DNA from 2 places in the Blautia sp. MSJ-36 genome. Region 2 is predicted to be linked to the other one. Evidence: predicted binding sites of a transcription regulator. Region 2 holds the regulator's gene; the other holds the start of a gene.
The links. Region 2 encodes Rex, which represses fermentation and respiration genes when NADH is low (regulators of the CRP and FNR family bind a similar motif). Its sites were predicted from a motif close to ATTGTTAANTANTTAACAAT; they were not measured.
Positions count from the first base shown of each region.

Region 1 (8,120 bases), on a different contig from region 2:
TGAATCTTCGTAAGGCTCATTCATGGCCGCTGTTCTTGCGCCAAGAGAACCATCCTGGATCAGCTTCATCGGCCCGATCGTAAAGTGCTCTCCCCTCTGCCCGGTACAATATCCTTCCTCGATAAAAGCCTTCGCATCCTCCGCCCGCTCAAAAAGACACTGCTCATAATGGCGGATACTCAGCTCTCCTCTGGCATCCAGTGCCTTGTAGGAGGCCATGATCCGACGCCAGTTTTTTCCTGGAAGGGAGGCAAGATCATCGGACTGTACACCTGTAAATCCACATTCATTCAGCTTCTTCGCACTGTATTTGATGTAGCCTTCCACTTCTTCCTGGGATGGTGCTTCCAATACGGAAGAATAAAACTGTACTGCATTCTCCTTCAGAAGTCCGGTATCCAGATCAACCTCCTTCTCAATCTCCGGGAACTCCGGGATTTTTTTCAGAAGCTCCAGACCGCAGCTGTTGCACACAGCCACATGCCCGCAGACACGCACCATAATGATGGGGATTTCCGTTGAGAGTGCATCCAGCTCATCCTTATGCGGATAGCGTGGCTTATCAAAATGCTCCTCATTCCAGCCTCTGCAGTAGAGCCAGGTCAGCTTCTGACCTTTGCTCTCCTCCAGTCTTTTTTTTGCTGCGGCAAGCATTTCCTCCACACTTGTGCAGTCAAACAGTTTTACAGATCTTTCCACAAATGCATAATGCAGCATATGCATATGTGTATCCACAAAACCGGGCAGCATCAGCCTTCCCTTAAGGTCGATCCGCTTTTTGCAGGAAAAAGCTTCCGCTTCTTTATCAGTTCCCACAAAAACGATCCGGCCATTTTCGATTCCCACAGCCTCTGCCACTTTTTCACTGTCATCCAGTGTTCTTATACATCCGTTAAAAAAAATTGTATCCACTGTTTATTTTTCCTCTTTTTCTTTTTTATCCTCGTAGAAAAGTGCCATATCCTTGTCTACCTTTCCGATTCCCATGTAACGCGCCTTGTAATCCTTCAGCAGTTTAAAGAAAGTACCACTTAAGATAAATAATGTGGCAACATTTACAAATGTAGGGAATACGGTTGTAAAGTCTGCAATTACCCACAGCTGCGCCGGTGTTCCGTTTCCGTAAAGAGTAAGCACTGTGACCAGAAGACCCCATAATGGTGTTCCAAGGATAAAAACCTTCTCTGCAATCTTCAGAACCTTCTGATTATTTTTCAGCCAGTGCTTCAGGATCACGCTGTAGTAGGTGAACCATCCGGTTGATGTTGTTAATCCAAAAAGAAAAATACTGATCGCAATCAGTGCTCTCGCAATGGAGCCCATTCCAGACTCAAATGCTGTCAGTGTCAGCTCTGATCCCTGAAGTCCTGAATTCCAGTAGCCGGTGGTGATAACAACAAGACCTGTCATGGAGCAGACTACGATGGTGTCTGCAAATACCTCAAATGCTCCCATCAGTCCCTGTTTTACAGGATGGTCTGTCTTTGCGGAAGCATGGATCATAGGTGAGGTTCCCCAGCCTGCCTCGTTGCTGTATACAGAACGGGCAAATCCAAGACGCATAGCTGTTGCAACACCTGCTCCCATAAATCCGCCGACTGCTGCCTGTGTTGTAAATGCACCTTTAAAGATCAGCCCAAAGGTCTCCGGCAGCTTGTCAAAATTCACTACCAGTATTGCGAGGGATCCTACAATGTAAAGCATGCACATGATCGGTGTCATATAGGAAGAGATTACACCGACTTTCTTTACACCGCCGATGATGATCAGGTAGATCGCTGCCACATAAAGAAGTGACGGCACGATGTATGGCAGGTGGAAGGTACTTCCGACAGCCTCTGATACTGTATAATTCTGTAAGGTAATGAACCATGTCATAAAAATACAGCCGCCGAACAGTACTGCAAAAAGTTTCCAGAAGGGAAGCTTTTTCTCTCCGCCAAGGCCTTTCTGCATATAGTAGGTCGGGCCTCCCTGGTACTCACCGTTTGGCTGTTTTTCTCTGTAGTACACAGCAAGTGTTACCTCTGCCATCTTGATGACCATGGCAAGAAGCGCCGCGATCCAGAGCCAGAATAATGCCCCAGGTCCTCCTGTTGCAATAGCCGTTGCAACACCGGACATATTGGATACACCAACAGTACCTCCGATCGCAATGGAAATAGCCTGGAACGGTGTCAGGCTCTTTCCGTCATCTCCGCCTTCCTGGCGACGTTCTTTACTGAACATGTTTTTCACAATGTAACCAAAATGGCGAAACTGGAAGAAACCGGAACGTACTGTCAGATATACGCCTGTAGCGAGGATCGTGATCAGCAGCGGCAGTCCCCAGAGCCAGTTGGTCAGATTTTCAAATAATTCAAACATCTTTTCCTCTCCTGTCCTTTTTATTGTTTTGCTCTTTCATCCATTCGGAAAATCTGTGTACAGAATATAAAAAATCCCCAGAACATGAAGTCAGATACGGATACCCGGTGTTCCCAACATACAGCTCTTCTGCCATATATCTGCGAGCCCCGTTTCTATCCTCTTTATCCTTCATGCTCTGGGGATCTTACATTTCAGCCCACGAATCTTCCAAACAATAACAGTATATCACAGTTCCGGAGGAATTTCTACTTTTTCTGTTTGAATTTTGTATTTTTATTCATTTTTCGTGAATATTACTATTTTGCCGTATGGATTCCGGATACTCCACCCCTTCCGGCATGGAATCCCATTCGTTAAGGCCAAGGCTCTGCTTGAATTTCGCCTGTTCAAGCGTAAGCTTCGGGAGATCATCCTGCAGATAATCCATCAGCTCACTGATGCCTTCCCTGGTCTTGTTATTTACCATGAAGATCCGTTCACAGCCCATGTTCTCCATCCACTGTCTGACCATGGGAATGTTGGCATGGGGAGAATCCACCTTGGTGATGATCCCGATCAGCGGCCGTAGTAGAAAATTCCTGCTGCCGTCACTAAACAGGTTAAAGGGCTCATTGGCTGCCTGTACAATGGCGATCACATCCGCCTCAAAGGAAAAACAGGCCAGTCCTACGCTGAAATGCTTGGATTCCGCATATTCTCCCGGTGAATCAATAGTATCTTCATTTGTATTGGTATACTGAGTCTTATGATAATGAAGCTCTTCCCCTTTAAGCGCCTGTGTCAGAGATGTTTTGCCGGCTTCACTTCGACCCATCAGAAAAATTTTTTTCATTTTTTATCCCGTCCTGCTCTAGCTTCTGTGGATCTTACAGACATCGAATTTCAATGTCTCATGGAAAAACCGCACCACTTCCTCCACAGCTGTCGTCACTTCCGTAAAACCGCCTGTCAGGATCAATGTCCCACAGAACCGGTCCATAAATCCAACTTCCACATGAGCCGCCTTCACTGCAACATCTGCAGCCACTACAATAGCCTCCCAGGGTGTAACCCTGACCATACCGATGGCATCTCCCGTATGGTCCTCTCCTTCGTGAACTCCGATATGTAACGCAAGATTCTCATATACCGACTTGTCACTTGGTGTAAAAACATGTGCAAAAGAAAGCTCTTTTCCAGGTACTCTCACCCGGGTCAGTCGCAGCCTTTTTCCCTTAAGGTTCTCATAATCATCATGGAACAGCCGCTCCAGCAGTTCTTCCTTCGTTATCCGTTCTTCCATGGTGCACTTCCTTATCTCTTGGTGATCTTGCAGACTACATATCCAAGAGTATCGCGGAAATAGTCCACGATCTCTTCCATTGCTGTCTGCACATCGGAAATCTCTCCTGTTATGATCAGTGTTCCTGTAAAACGGTCTGCAAAACCAAGATATACATTGCCGCTCTTCACTGCGATATCAGATGCGATCACAGCGGATTCGGAAGGGGTCATATTCATGATTCCGATCGCAGATGAGCCATAGTCCACCTGTGGATTCAGTCCAAGCTTCTGATATATGATTGGTGCCGGACCACCCATGATATGGGCAAATGTGATCTCCTTACCGGCTACGGTCTCCTGTACGATTCTGATCTGGTCTTTATGTTCATCTGCCATTGATGATTCCTCGCTTTCAAAAATTTCGTAACATAGCATTGTCAAGATCCATGCTATCGATTTCTCGATCGATCTAATATTCGATAAGCCGGATTTTGTTCATCCGGCTTACAATTTCCCTACGTTAAATTTTACTATCTGTACCTCTTAATGTCAATACAATTCTTCGAAAACAAGGCAAAAAACAACGTTTTCAAAAATAAAAATCCACAGAAAACAACACTCATTTTCACATCAGTCCGGAAAACCAGTCAAAATCTGCTTAGAACTCAAACGCCTTCTTAATGCTGTCATAATGCAGGAATTTTCCCTCAGCTGCAAACGCTTTGATCTGATCCAGCGTTGCAAACATATATCCGTCTGTCTCTTCAGTCTGAAGCTTCAGATCTTTATCCTCCACATCCATCACAAACCGGTATACATCTACAAAGTAATTGTCTCCTTCCCCAGGATTCTCTCTTTTATAGGTAAAAAGATATCCGCCTTCTGCCTGGCTGGCATCCAGTCCTGTCTCCTCTTTCACTTCACGGAGTACCGCATCCCTTGATTCCTCGCCTGCCTGGGCAGCGCCGCCGGAAACTTCCCACCAGCCCGGTGCCCAGGCTTTTGTCATCACACGTTTGGTGATGAGAAAGGTTTTATCCGGTCTTGCAACTACGCCCAAAACTGTCAGATGATATTCTCCATCTTTCAGGCACCAGTCATTGCGCTTCATGGTACGTCCCGTCGGTTTCTTATCTGCATCGTAAATATCCCAGAATTCCATTTTTTCTATCTCCTGTAACTTTTTTATTTGTTATGATACCACGCTAAAGTCCTGTATGTAAACCCTGGAATCTTCCACCACTTTCCAGCTACTTTTCTTCCGGAAAAAATCTATAGATTATTTTTATTATATTACTGGTATTATGAATTAGTTTTATAGATATTTTTGTTATATAATTAACACAAACAAACGATTCTATTTAAAATAACCAGGGAGGTTTTTCCAAATGAAAAATGATTATCCGCATATTTTTTCCCCATTAACCGTTAAAAATATGACTATCAAGAACCGTATTGTTATGATGCCGATGGGCACCAACTACGGTGAGCAGAACGGCGAAATGAGTTTTCTTCATATTAATTATTATGAGCAGCGTGCAAAGGGTGGCACAGGCCTTATTATCGTAGAGAACGCAAGTATCGATTCCCCGCAGGGTTCCAACGGAACCACCCAGCTTCGTATCGATCATGACAACTATCTTCCACGTCTTTTCAAATTCTGTGAGAACATTCACAGATATGGAACAAAGATCGCGATCCAGATCAACCATGCAGGTGCTTCCGCAGTTTCTTCCAGAATCAACATGCAGCCGGTTTCCGCATCTGATGTTCCTTCCAAAGAAGGCGGTGAGATCCCGAGACCTCTTTCCAAAGAAGAGATCCTTCACATTGTAAAGAAATACGGCGAGGCTGCAAAACGTGCACAGACAGCCGGTTTTGACGCAATGGAAATCCATGCAGGACATTCCTACCTGATCAGCCAGTTCCTTTCCCCGATCACAAACAAGCGTACCGACGAATTCGGCGGATCTGTTGAGAACCGTACCCGTTTCTGCCGCATGGTCATCGATGAGGTAAGAAAACAGGTGGGACCTTTCTTCCCGATCATGCTCCGTCTCAGCGCTGATGAGCTGATGGAAGGCGGAAACACACTTGATGATACTCTGGAATATCTGGACTACCTTCAGGAAGAAGTTGATATCTTCGACGTTTCCTGTGGACTTAACGGTTCCATCCAGTACCAGATCGACGCAAACTATCTTCCGGATGGATGGCGTTCCTACATGGCAAAAGCTGTAAAAGAGAAATTCAACAAACCATGTATCTCCATGGGTAACATCCGTGACCCGAAAGTTGCTGAGCGTATCCTCGCTGACGGTGACGCAGACCTTATCGGTATGGGCCGTGGCCTGATCGCAGATCCTGCATGGGTAAACAAAGTTGCCACAGGACATGAGTGCGATCTCCGCAAATGTATCTCCTGTAACGTGGGATGTGCAGGAAACCGTATCGGCGTAAACCGCCCGATCCGCTGTACCGTAAACCCATCTGTTCTTGAGGGCGATGTATATAAGAAACTGCATGTAAACAAAAACTGTAACGTCGTTGTTATCGGTGGCGGTACTGCCGGACTGGAAGCTGCCTGTACAGCCGCAGAGGTTGGCTGCAACACCTTCCTTCTGGAAAAAGGCAATGAACTTGGGGGACTTGCATCTCTGATCTCCAGAATCCCAGCTAAGAACCGCCTGGCTGATTTCCCGCATTATCTCATGCATCGCGCAGAACAGCTTGAGAACCTTTACATCTTCAAAAACACAGAAGGAACACCGGAGAACATCCGCAAATTCCATCCGAATATCATCGTAAGCTCCACCGGTTCCGCTCCGCTCCTTCCTCCGATCACAGGACTGAAGGATCGTATTGACAACGAGAACTATAATATTTATTCTATTCTTGGTATGATCAGCCACATTAATGATTTTCCGAAGGATCTGGAAGGCAAAAAAGTCGTTGTGGTAGGCGGCGGTGCTGTAGGTCTTGATGTTGTGGAATTCTTCGCAGACAGAAACGCAGATATCTCTATTGTTGAGATGATGGATCAGATCGGACGTGATCTTGACCCTGTAAGCAAAAACGACACAAAGACCATGATGAAAAAACATAATGTACATCAGCTTACAAAAACTGCTCTCCTTGAGGTTAAGGATTCTTCCTTCCTTGTCAAGGGTGACGGCGAGCCTTATGAGCTTCCATTTGAGTACGGTTTCGTATGTCTTGGAATGAGAGCTCAGGGACAGCTTTACCAGAACCTCACAGAGGAATTTTCTTCTGAGGATGTTGAGATCATGAACATCGGCGACAGCCAGAGAGCAAGAAGAATCATTGACGGTACCCAGGAAGGACGTAACATCCTTACCATTCTCGAGCAGAGAGGATACCTTTAATATCCGCTATAACCTCCAGATGAACGTTTTAAATACGCTTCGGGAGTGTCTATAGATTTTTCACGTCTTCCTCCCGCTGCAGCCGTCCGAAGAACATCCGCAACTTCTTCAGACTGATGTGGCGGGAGGTTTTAGAAAAAAGAGTTACCCAGATTTTTACCAATGAGAGGAGTTATTACCATGTCAGAAAGAATCACAGGACACACAGAGCTCATCGGTCTTATGGCTTATCCGATCCGTCACTCCAGCTCTCCTGCCATGCAGAACGAAGCTTTCGCAAAGCTTGGCTATGACTATGCATACCTTGCATTTGAGGTTTGCGCAGATGAAATCGAGGATGCTGTAAAAGCCATCCGTACTCTGAAAATGAGAGGTTCCAACGTTTCCATGCCAAACAAAACTCTGGTAGGCCAGTACCTTGACGAGCTTTCACCGGCAGCAGAAATGTGCGGCGCTGTAAACACCATCGTCAACGATCACGGTCATCTTACAGGCCACATCACAGACGGTATCGGATTTATGGCTGCACTGAAAGATAACGATATTGATGTTATCGGAAAGAAAATGACCATCGTAGGCGCAGGCGGTGCTGCTACTGCTATCGAGATCCAGGCTGCACTGGACGGCGTAGGCGAGATTGTGATCTTTAACCGCAAGGATGAGTTCTGGGATCGTGCCGTATCCACTGTTGAGAAGATCAACACCAAGACATCCAGCCATGCAGTTCTCTACGATCTTGCTGATCTTGATCAGCTGAAAAAAGAAATGGCTGACAGCTATCTGTTCGTAAATGCTACAGGTGTTGGAATGAAACCTCTGGAAGGCCAGTCCGTTGTTCCGGACAAATCTTACTTCCGTCCGGAGCTTATCGTTGTTGACGTGCCATACTCCCCTCTTGAAACCGCTATGCGCTCCATGGCAAAGGAAGTTGGCTGCAAGACAATGAACGGCCTTGGCATGATGCTTTTCCAGGGCTCCGCTGCATTTGAACTGTGGACCGGCGAGCCGATGCCGATCGAGCATATGAAAGAGATTCTTAACATCAGATACGATGACTGATAAAATCCCATCCGTATCGGAAAGGACCATTATGAAAACAGT
Region 1 covers NZ_JAHLPQ010000012.1:17,966-26,085, reverse strand. Annotated here, with positions in the region: gene KQI39_RS10010 (amidohydrolase) at 1-912, opposite strand, end outside; gene KQI39_RS10005 (alanine/glycine:cation symporter family protein) at 916-2,367, opposite strand; gene KQI39_RS10000 (hypothetical protein) at 2,360-2,542, opposite strand; gene KQI39_RS09995 (EutP/PduV family microcompartment system protein) at 2,648-3,202, opposite strand; gene KQI39_RS09990 (BMC domain-containing protein) at 3,221-3,652, opposite strand; gene KQI39_RS09985 (BMC domain-containing protein) at 3,664-4,029, opposite strand; gene KQI39_RS09980 (NUDIX hydrolase) at 4,292-4,795, opposite strand; gene KQI39_RS09975 (oxidoreductase) at 5,022-7,019, shown strand; gene KQI39_RS09970 (shikimate dehydrogenase) at 7,200-8,078, shown strand; gene aroD (type I 3-dehydroquinate dehydratase) at 8,110-8,120, shown strand, end outside.
Region 1: the regulator Rex is predicted to act here: its motif matches at 4,960-4,979, upstream of KQI39_RS09975 (oxidoreductase).

Region 2 (8,120 bases):
CCATGGATCAGAACCCATCCTTTATTGGAAAGCTGTCTGGGATATCCGTCCGCATAGCCTACCGGAATGGTTGCCATTCTGGTAAAACGTTCTGTAACAAAAGTTCCACCATAACTTACCGCAGTTCCACGTTCCACATTTTTCACATAGGACACATGGCTTTTCAGTTCCATGGCTGGTGTCAGTTTTATCACATCCCGTTCCACCTCTTCCGACGGATAAATACCGTAAATGGTAATTCCCGCACGGACAACGTTAAGATTTGCCTCCGGCACACGGATAATTCCCGCACTGTTGGAACAGTGGCGTACCGGAATATGGACTCCTCTCTTTTCCAGAAGATCCGCAAAACGAAGATATCTGTCAAGCTGTACAAGTGCCGGAGAACGGTCAAACTCATCTGCTCTGGCAAAATGCGTAAACATTCCTTCAATTACAAGATTCGGAATTTTGGAAACCGCTTCAATCTTTACTGCATTTTCCGGAATATCCGCATATCCGATCCTTGTCATTCCTGTATCCAATGCCAGATGAATATGTACATTTTTTCCGATACGCTCTCCTGCCTTCGCATATTCCACTGCTGTATTCAGATCTGAAATGGTAATCCGGATGTCATTGGCAGCCAGCTCCTCATAATATTCTTCGAATACAATGCCAAGAATCAGGATTGGTTTGGTAACGCCTGCATGACGCAGTTCCAGCGCTTCTTCTGCCGTTGCTGTGGCAAAACCCCAGATATAATCATAATCGTGAATCAGATGTGCAATTGCTCTCGCACCATGGCCATAGCCATCCGCCTTGATCACTGCAATGATTTTTGTTCCTTCTTTCACATTTCTGTGCATTTCCTCAAAATTATGAGCAATGGCATCCAGAGATACCAGTGCCTTGACTCTCTCGTATTTTTTCATGATTTTGACTCCTCTTCACCTATCGCTAAAGCCTGGGGCAGATATTCAATGATATCGCCTGCCAGCATACTGCGCTTTCCTTTTTCAGCGGCTGCAAGATCGCCGCAAAGTCCGTGAAGATAAACACCTAACGCGGCCTTTAAAACCATGGAGGGATGTTCCTCCGTTTTCAGATACATACATAATACTCCTGCCAGAAGCCCGGAAAGCACATCTCCGCTTCCGGCAGTTGCCATACCGGAATTACCGGAAAGGTTCAAATACAGATCGCCTTTCCCATCTGTAATTACTGTACAGGCATCTTTCAGGACACATACGGTACCGGTTTCTTTCGCATAGTCCACTGCGGTCTGTGCAATTGTTCCCTGGATTTCCGATATGGTTCTTACACAAAGTCTGCTCATCTCACCGATATGCGGCGTCAGAATAACATTTTCACCCAGGAATTCCTTCCACTGAGGATGCATTGCCAGAAGATTCAGTCCGTCTGCATCCAGAATCAGTGGCTTTTTCTCCCGGGCGGCTGCCGTAAGAAACCACTGTTCTCTCTCACGGCTGGCCCCCGATGTTCCCAGTCCCGGTCCAATCACAAGGATATCACACCAGGAAAGAAGCTGTTCGTTGGATTCCTCATCAAACCGGGTGCATACCATAGCCTCCGGAAGAAGAATCTGCAATGGAATCCTGTTTTCTTCTACTGTCTGAATTTTTACCATTCCCGCCCCGGCATGAAGAGCAGCACTGGCGCTTAAATAAGCAGCCCCGCACATTCCCTCGCTTCCGGCAACAAATAGAATTTTTCCAAAAGTTCCCTTATTTCCGCCGGGATCACGCTCCGGAAACAGTTTCAGGTCTTCCTGCTCCAGACAACATGCAGATGCCTTTACAGCTTCCTGCTCATAGATTCCGATATCAGCGGTAACAATCTTTCCTGCATACAATCTGCCCGGATAAAAGCAAAGTCCTCTTTTCCGGTAACCAAACGTAACAGTCAGATCCGCGCTGAAGGCAATTCCCATTTCCAGGCCTGTATCTCCGTTTACTCCTGATGGGATGTCAACAGCGATCTTTTTTGCCCGGGCACTGTTCATCTCATGAATAACTTCCGCATAATGTCCCTCGATCGGACGCACCAGGCCTACGCCAAACACGGCATCTACTATAGTAGTATATTCACTCCAGTCCGGGTTATTCACTTCCGGGACCTGATATCCTGTGGCAATTTTATACTGAAGCACCGTTTCTCTGGTCATTTTGTCTTTGTTTCCGACCATGCAGAATTCTGCCCGGATTCCCTTCAGATAAAGCAGTCTGGCAACGGCAATACCATCGCCTCCGTTATTGCCGCTTCCGCATACAACCAGTATTCTTTCATTTTTTTCGAGATATTTCTCTATTTCTTCTACTACTTTCAGTGCTGCCCGCTCCATCAGAACTTCTGATGCCACTCCGATATGATGAATGGTGGCACCATCCAGCTTCTTCATCTCCTCGCAGGTAACAATTTTTTTCATGCTGTGCCCTGCCTCCCCTCTTAATAGAGAAAGCTGCCGTTTCCGGCAGCTTAACACTTTCTACTTTTCCACATGCTCCTGCCTGTATTTACTCAGATTATAAGACAGTGTCATAAGACTTTCGGAAAGATGCACGTTCTCCACAATTACATCATCCGGTGTCTCCAGATCAAGATGTGCAAAATTCCAGATTGCTTTGATTCCGTTCTCCACCAGAATATCTGCCATTTCTTTGGCTTTGTTCTTCGGAAGAGTGAGAATTGCAATCTCTACATTATTTTCTCTCAGGAAAAACGGAAGTTCACTGAGCATCTGAATCTCAAGTCCGCGGACTGCAATACCCTCAAGCACAGGATTTACATCAAAAATTCCCACCAGCTTGAAGCCACGTTTCTCAAAGTCCACATAATTGGCAAGTGCCTGTCCCAGATTACCGGCACCTAAAATGATCATCGGATGAACGATGTCCAATCCGAGAATTTTACCAATTTCCGTATAAAGATAATGTACATTATAGCCATACCCCTGCTGCCCGAAACCGCCGAAATTATTGAGATCCTGACGGATCTGGGAAGCTGTGGTATGCATCTTCTTACTTAATTCATTGGAAGAAATACGCTCTACATTGTCTTCCATCAGCTCTCCTAAGTAGCGGTAATAGCGTGGCAGACGCTTAATCACCGCTTTCGAGATTTGTTTTGTCTCCACGATAGTTCTCCTCCTTACCTTACACTAGGTTAATTATACCGAATTGACATTTTCCTGTCAATTAAAGTTGTGAGTTCTGTACAAATTTCTTCATATTTTTTTAAAAAATTGATTTTTTCTTTGAAATCCTGGCGGTTTCCGTTATAATAGGTGGAGGATTTTCCCTGTTTTATGACCAGACAGAGACAATTCTTTATACAGGAGGACAGTTTTTATGATTTTATCATGTCAGAATATATGCAAAGCCTTTGGCGAAAAAGTAATTTTAAATGACGCATCCTTCCATATTGAAGACCGGGAAAAAGCGGCCCTTATCGGATGCAACGGTGCAGGAAAAACAACCCTTCTTCGGATCATCATGCAGGAAATTTCCGCTGATTCCGGCAATGTTGTTCTTGCACGTGACAAAAATATCGGCTATCTGGCCCAGTATCAGGACATTCACGGGCACCATACGATTTATGAAGAACTTCTTACCACCAAGCAGCACATCATTGATATGGAACGCCGCATCCGTAATCTGGAGCAGGAAATGAACCATGTACAGGGCGAGGACCTGAACCGTCTGATGGAGACTTACACCCGTCTTACCCATCAGTTTGAACTGGAAAACGGTTATGCCTACAAAAGTGAACTGACCGGTGTTTTAAAGGGTCTTGGTTTTACAGAAGAGGATTTTGACAAACAGATCGAGACGCTTTCCGGAGGGCAGAAAACCCGTGTTGCCCTTGGCAAGATGCTTCTCTCCAAACCGGATATCCTGCTTCTGGATGAGCCTACCAACCACCTGGATATGGAAAGTATCTCATGGCTGGAAACCTACCTTCTGAATTATCCGGGAGCTGTATTTATTGTCTCCCATGACCGTTATTTCCTTGATAAAGTTGTCACAAAGGTAGTGGAGATTGAGGCCGGACAGACCCGTGTCTACAGTGGAAACTACTCTGCTTATGCTCTTAAAAAAGCCCAGCTACGCGATGCCCAGTACAAGGCATACTTAAATCAGCAGAGAGACATCAAACATCAGGAAGCAGTCATTGCCAAACTGAAGTCCTTTAACAGAGAAAAATCTATCAAACGTGCCGAAAGCCGTGAGAAGATGCTGGATCGTGTACAGCGTATCGAAAAACCTCTGGAAATTCAGGATCGTATGCGGATTTCCCTGGAACCCCGTGTATTAAGTGGAAACGATGTCCTGCATGTGGAGGAACTCTCCAAGGCATTTCCGGGACAGACTCTGTTCTCCGATATTTCTTTTGATATCAAACGTGGCGAACGTGTGGCACTGATCGGAAACAACGGAACCGGCAAAACTACCATGCTGAAAATTATCAATGGTCTTCTCGAAGCAGATGCCGGAAAATTTTCTCTTGGTTCCAAGGTGCAGATCGGTTATTATGACCAGGAACATCATGTTCTTCATATGGATAAGACTATTTTCCAGGAGATTTCCGATACGTATCCGACTCTTACAGAGACCGAAATCCGAAATATGCTTGCAGCATTTCTTTTTACCGGAGACGATGTATTTAAAGAAATCTCCGCACTTTCCGGTGGAGAACGAGGCCGTGTTTCCCTTGCCAAGCTGATGCTCTCCGAAGCCAATTTCCTGATTCTGGATGAGCCTACCAACCATCTGGATATCGCTTCCAAGGAAATCCTTGAAGAAGCACTGGTAAGTTACACCGGTACTGTCCTTTATGTCTCCCATGACCGTTATTTCATCAATCAGACCGCAACCAGGATCATGGAACTTACCAATCAGGCTGTGGTCAATTACATTGGCGATTATGATTACTATCTGGAGAAAAAAGAAGAACTGACCAGCGCCTATGCTCCGGGAATTGATTCTCCCGAGGCCCCTCAGGAAGAAAAAACGGTTTCCGAAAACAAACTTTCCTGGCAGCAGATGAAAGAAGAACAGGCGAAGAAACGAAAACGGGAAGCAGAACTGAAAAAAGTGGAAGCCCGCATTGAGGAACTGGAAACAAGAGATAAGGAAATTGACGATACCATGGTTCTCCCGGATGTCTGCACCAACGTGGCAGAATGTACCAAATTAAGCCGTGAAAAAGCTGCCATTTCGGAAGAACTGGAAGAACTTTATGAAAAATGGGAAGAGCTGGCCTGACGGCCAGCTCTGTTATAATCATCCCGGAGGAGGAACCTGTGAAAAAGAAGCGCATTTATTTTTCTGCATTTGGTCTTACTTTTGCAGTTTTACTGATTTTATTTATCACCTGTGGCTATGCCCCTTTTGGCAACAAATCACTGGCTGTGGATGATGCCAGCATTCAGTATCTGGATTTTTATGCTTATTTCAAGGATGTTCTGGCGCAGAAAAACAGCATTTTTTATACATTTGGAAAAACACTGGGAGGTACCAATATCGCTGTTTTCAGCTATTATCTTTCCTCCCCGTTTATGCTTCTGAGTGTCTTTTTTCCAAAAGAAAATCTCCATTCATTTTTTGACATCCTGGTACTGCTGAAATTATCTCTGGCTTCCATGACCTTCAGTATTTTTCTTGTAAACCGCTTCCGGAAATATCTGACAGAAAACACGGAATCTGCAAGAACTTTTTTTGTTGTCCTTTTATCCTGCTGTTACGGTCTTTGCCAGTATACCATTGCCCAGAGCAGTAATATCATGTGGATTGACGGTGTCTATCTTCTTCCGCTGATTCTTCTGGGAACCTATCAGATCATACATGGATCATCCATCTGGAAGCTTTCTGTCTGGGTGGCATTGTCGATTCTTTTTAACTGGTACAGCGGTGGTATCAACTGTGTATTTTCCGCCCTGTGGTTTCTTTTTGAACTTGCCTTATATTTTCTGGGATCATCAAGAAAATACAGCCATATTCCACGAAAAGCCCTGGTCATGATATTCCGTTATGGCCTCTCTATGTTTCTGGGGCTTATGTGCAGCGCGGTTCTGTTTTTACCCACTGTACTTGCCATGGGAAATTCCAACCGTGGTTCTCTGGACCTTGCAGCATTGAAGGATTTTTCTTTCGTCGGACAGCTTCCCACCATTCTGGAAAGTTACCACCTGGGCGCGCACAGTACTCCAAACAGTACTTCTCTGTTCTGTGGTACTCTGGTAATCCTGGCGGTTATTGCCCTTTTTCTTTCTTCTACGTTATCTGCACAGAAAAAAAGTATGCTGGCCTGTTTTCTTGCTGTCATAGCACTGATTTTTTACTGGAAACCTTTTTATATGGTATTTTCATTGTTCAAAACTGTGGAAAGTTACTGGTGCAGATATTCCTATGTGGGAATTGCCGCTCTGATCTTTCTGGCTGCCTGTTTTTATCTGATTTACTTGGATGACCATACCGCAGTTCTTCTTTCCAGAGGATGGATCATTTTTTCGGTTCTTCTGTTTTTTCTGGATAATATTCACCCCGGTGAACATACATCAAAAATCTATCTGACCGTCTTTTACGCTGCAGTTACCTTGATTTCTGTGAGACTTTTTATGTACAGCCGGAATTTCAAATCATGGAAAAAAGCAGTTATCACTCTGCTTTGTACAGGAATCATCCTTTCAGAACTGGCAGTTAACGCCAGCTTTCTGATGAATGATTACCATGCTGACGAAAACAGCCAGTACACCGCTTATTCTCTGGGTTCCCAGAAACAGATCGGCGAAATCAAGGAATCGGACAGTTCCATTTACCGGATTTCACAGACTTCCACAAAGATTCAGTACACTGACGGTGCAACTGCAAATTATAACGAAGCTCTGGCTTATAATTACCGTTCCATTTCCGGTTATACTTCCTCCCCGGACGATACGCAGAGAGAATTTCTGGAACGTATCGGTTACCGTGAAAACGGTCTGAATATGAACATTACCAACTCTCCTGTCATTGCTGCAGATGCTCTGCTGGGAGTAAAATATACCTTGTCTGCCTATCCCGTTAACGGACTGACAAAACTGGATTCTATAGAGGCGGAAAACGGAAAGTCCGTATACTGTAACCCGTCTGCACTGCCGATGGCCTTTCTCTATCATGACAATTCGGAATCTATACAGACTCCGCAGACCGATGACCCGTTTGTATACCAGAATTATCTGTACAGCATTCTGTGCGGACATCCGGTTTCTCTGTATCGGCCGTTATCCTATACCTATTCTTCCAAAGGAGATTCCGATTCCGGCACTGACCAGGTATACACCCTTTCTGTTCCAGAGGGAAATTACGCACTATATGGAAACATACCCTGGGATTCCCCTATGGAAAATGCTTCTTTAAATGTAAATGACTCCTATATCAGCCGTTATTCCTGGTGGCTCAGTCCCTCAGCTTTTTATATTCCAGCAGCTTCCGAAGCCGCTTATGCAAAAGTTTCCATCCATTCAGACAATGGATATTTCATCCGGGATGGGGGCGAACAGTTTTACGCGCTGGATCTGGATGCCCTTGCCGCTGTTTCCAAGGAGATTTCAGGCAGAGCTGTGGAAGAGTTCCAGCTGGAAAACGGGCATGTTTCCGTTTCCTGTACTGCTGCTGATTCCAGCTCCCTGCTTTATCTATCCATCCCTTACGACAAAGGCTGGAAAATATACAGAAACGGCCAGCAGATTACTGCCGGCCTTCTGGATGACTGCATGTATTCTATTCCTCTGACAGAAGGGAAAAACCAGATCGAGCTTCGTTACATCTGCCCGGGAATCCGCGCCGGAATTCTTCTCTCTGTTTCCGGAATCCTGCTCACGCTGCTGATCTCCCTTTTTGAACACAAAAATCGGTTACAAAAAAATAAATTATAATTCTTTTAGAAGAATTTCCGCAAACTGCGGCGCACAGGCGAGGATGTCCTCATTTTTCAGATAGGACGGTTCCTCGCCTTTCCAGTTCTTCACAATACCGCCTGCTTCACGAAGAATAATGGTTCCCGCAGAATAATCCCAGGGTTTCAGGTCACGTTCAATATATCCATGCTCCCTTCCACAGGCAACATAACACATATCG
Region 2 covers NZ_JAHLPQ010000001.1:192,381-200,500, reverse strand. Annotated here, with positions in the region: gene alr (alanine racemase) at 1-914, opposite strand, end outside; gene KQI39_RS00905 (NAD(P)H-hydrate dehydratase) at 911-2,428, opposite strand; gene KQI39_RS00900 (redox-sensing transcriptional repressor Rex) at 2,489-3,136, opposite strand; gene KQI39_RS00895 (ABC-F family ATP-binding cassette domain-containing protein) at 3,351-5,267, shown strand; gene KQI39_RS00890 (YfhO family protein) at 5,306-7,918, shown strand; gene KQI39_RS00885 (inositol monophosphatase family protein) at 7,913-8,120, opposite strand, start outside.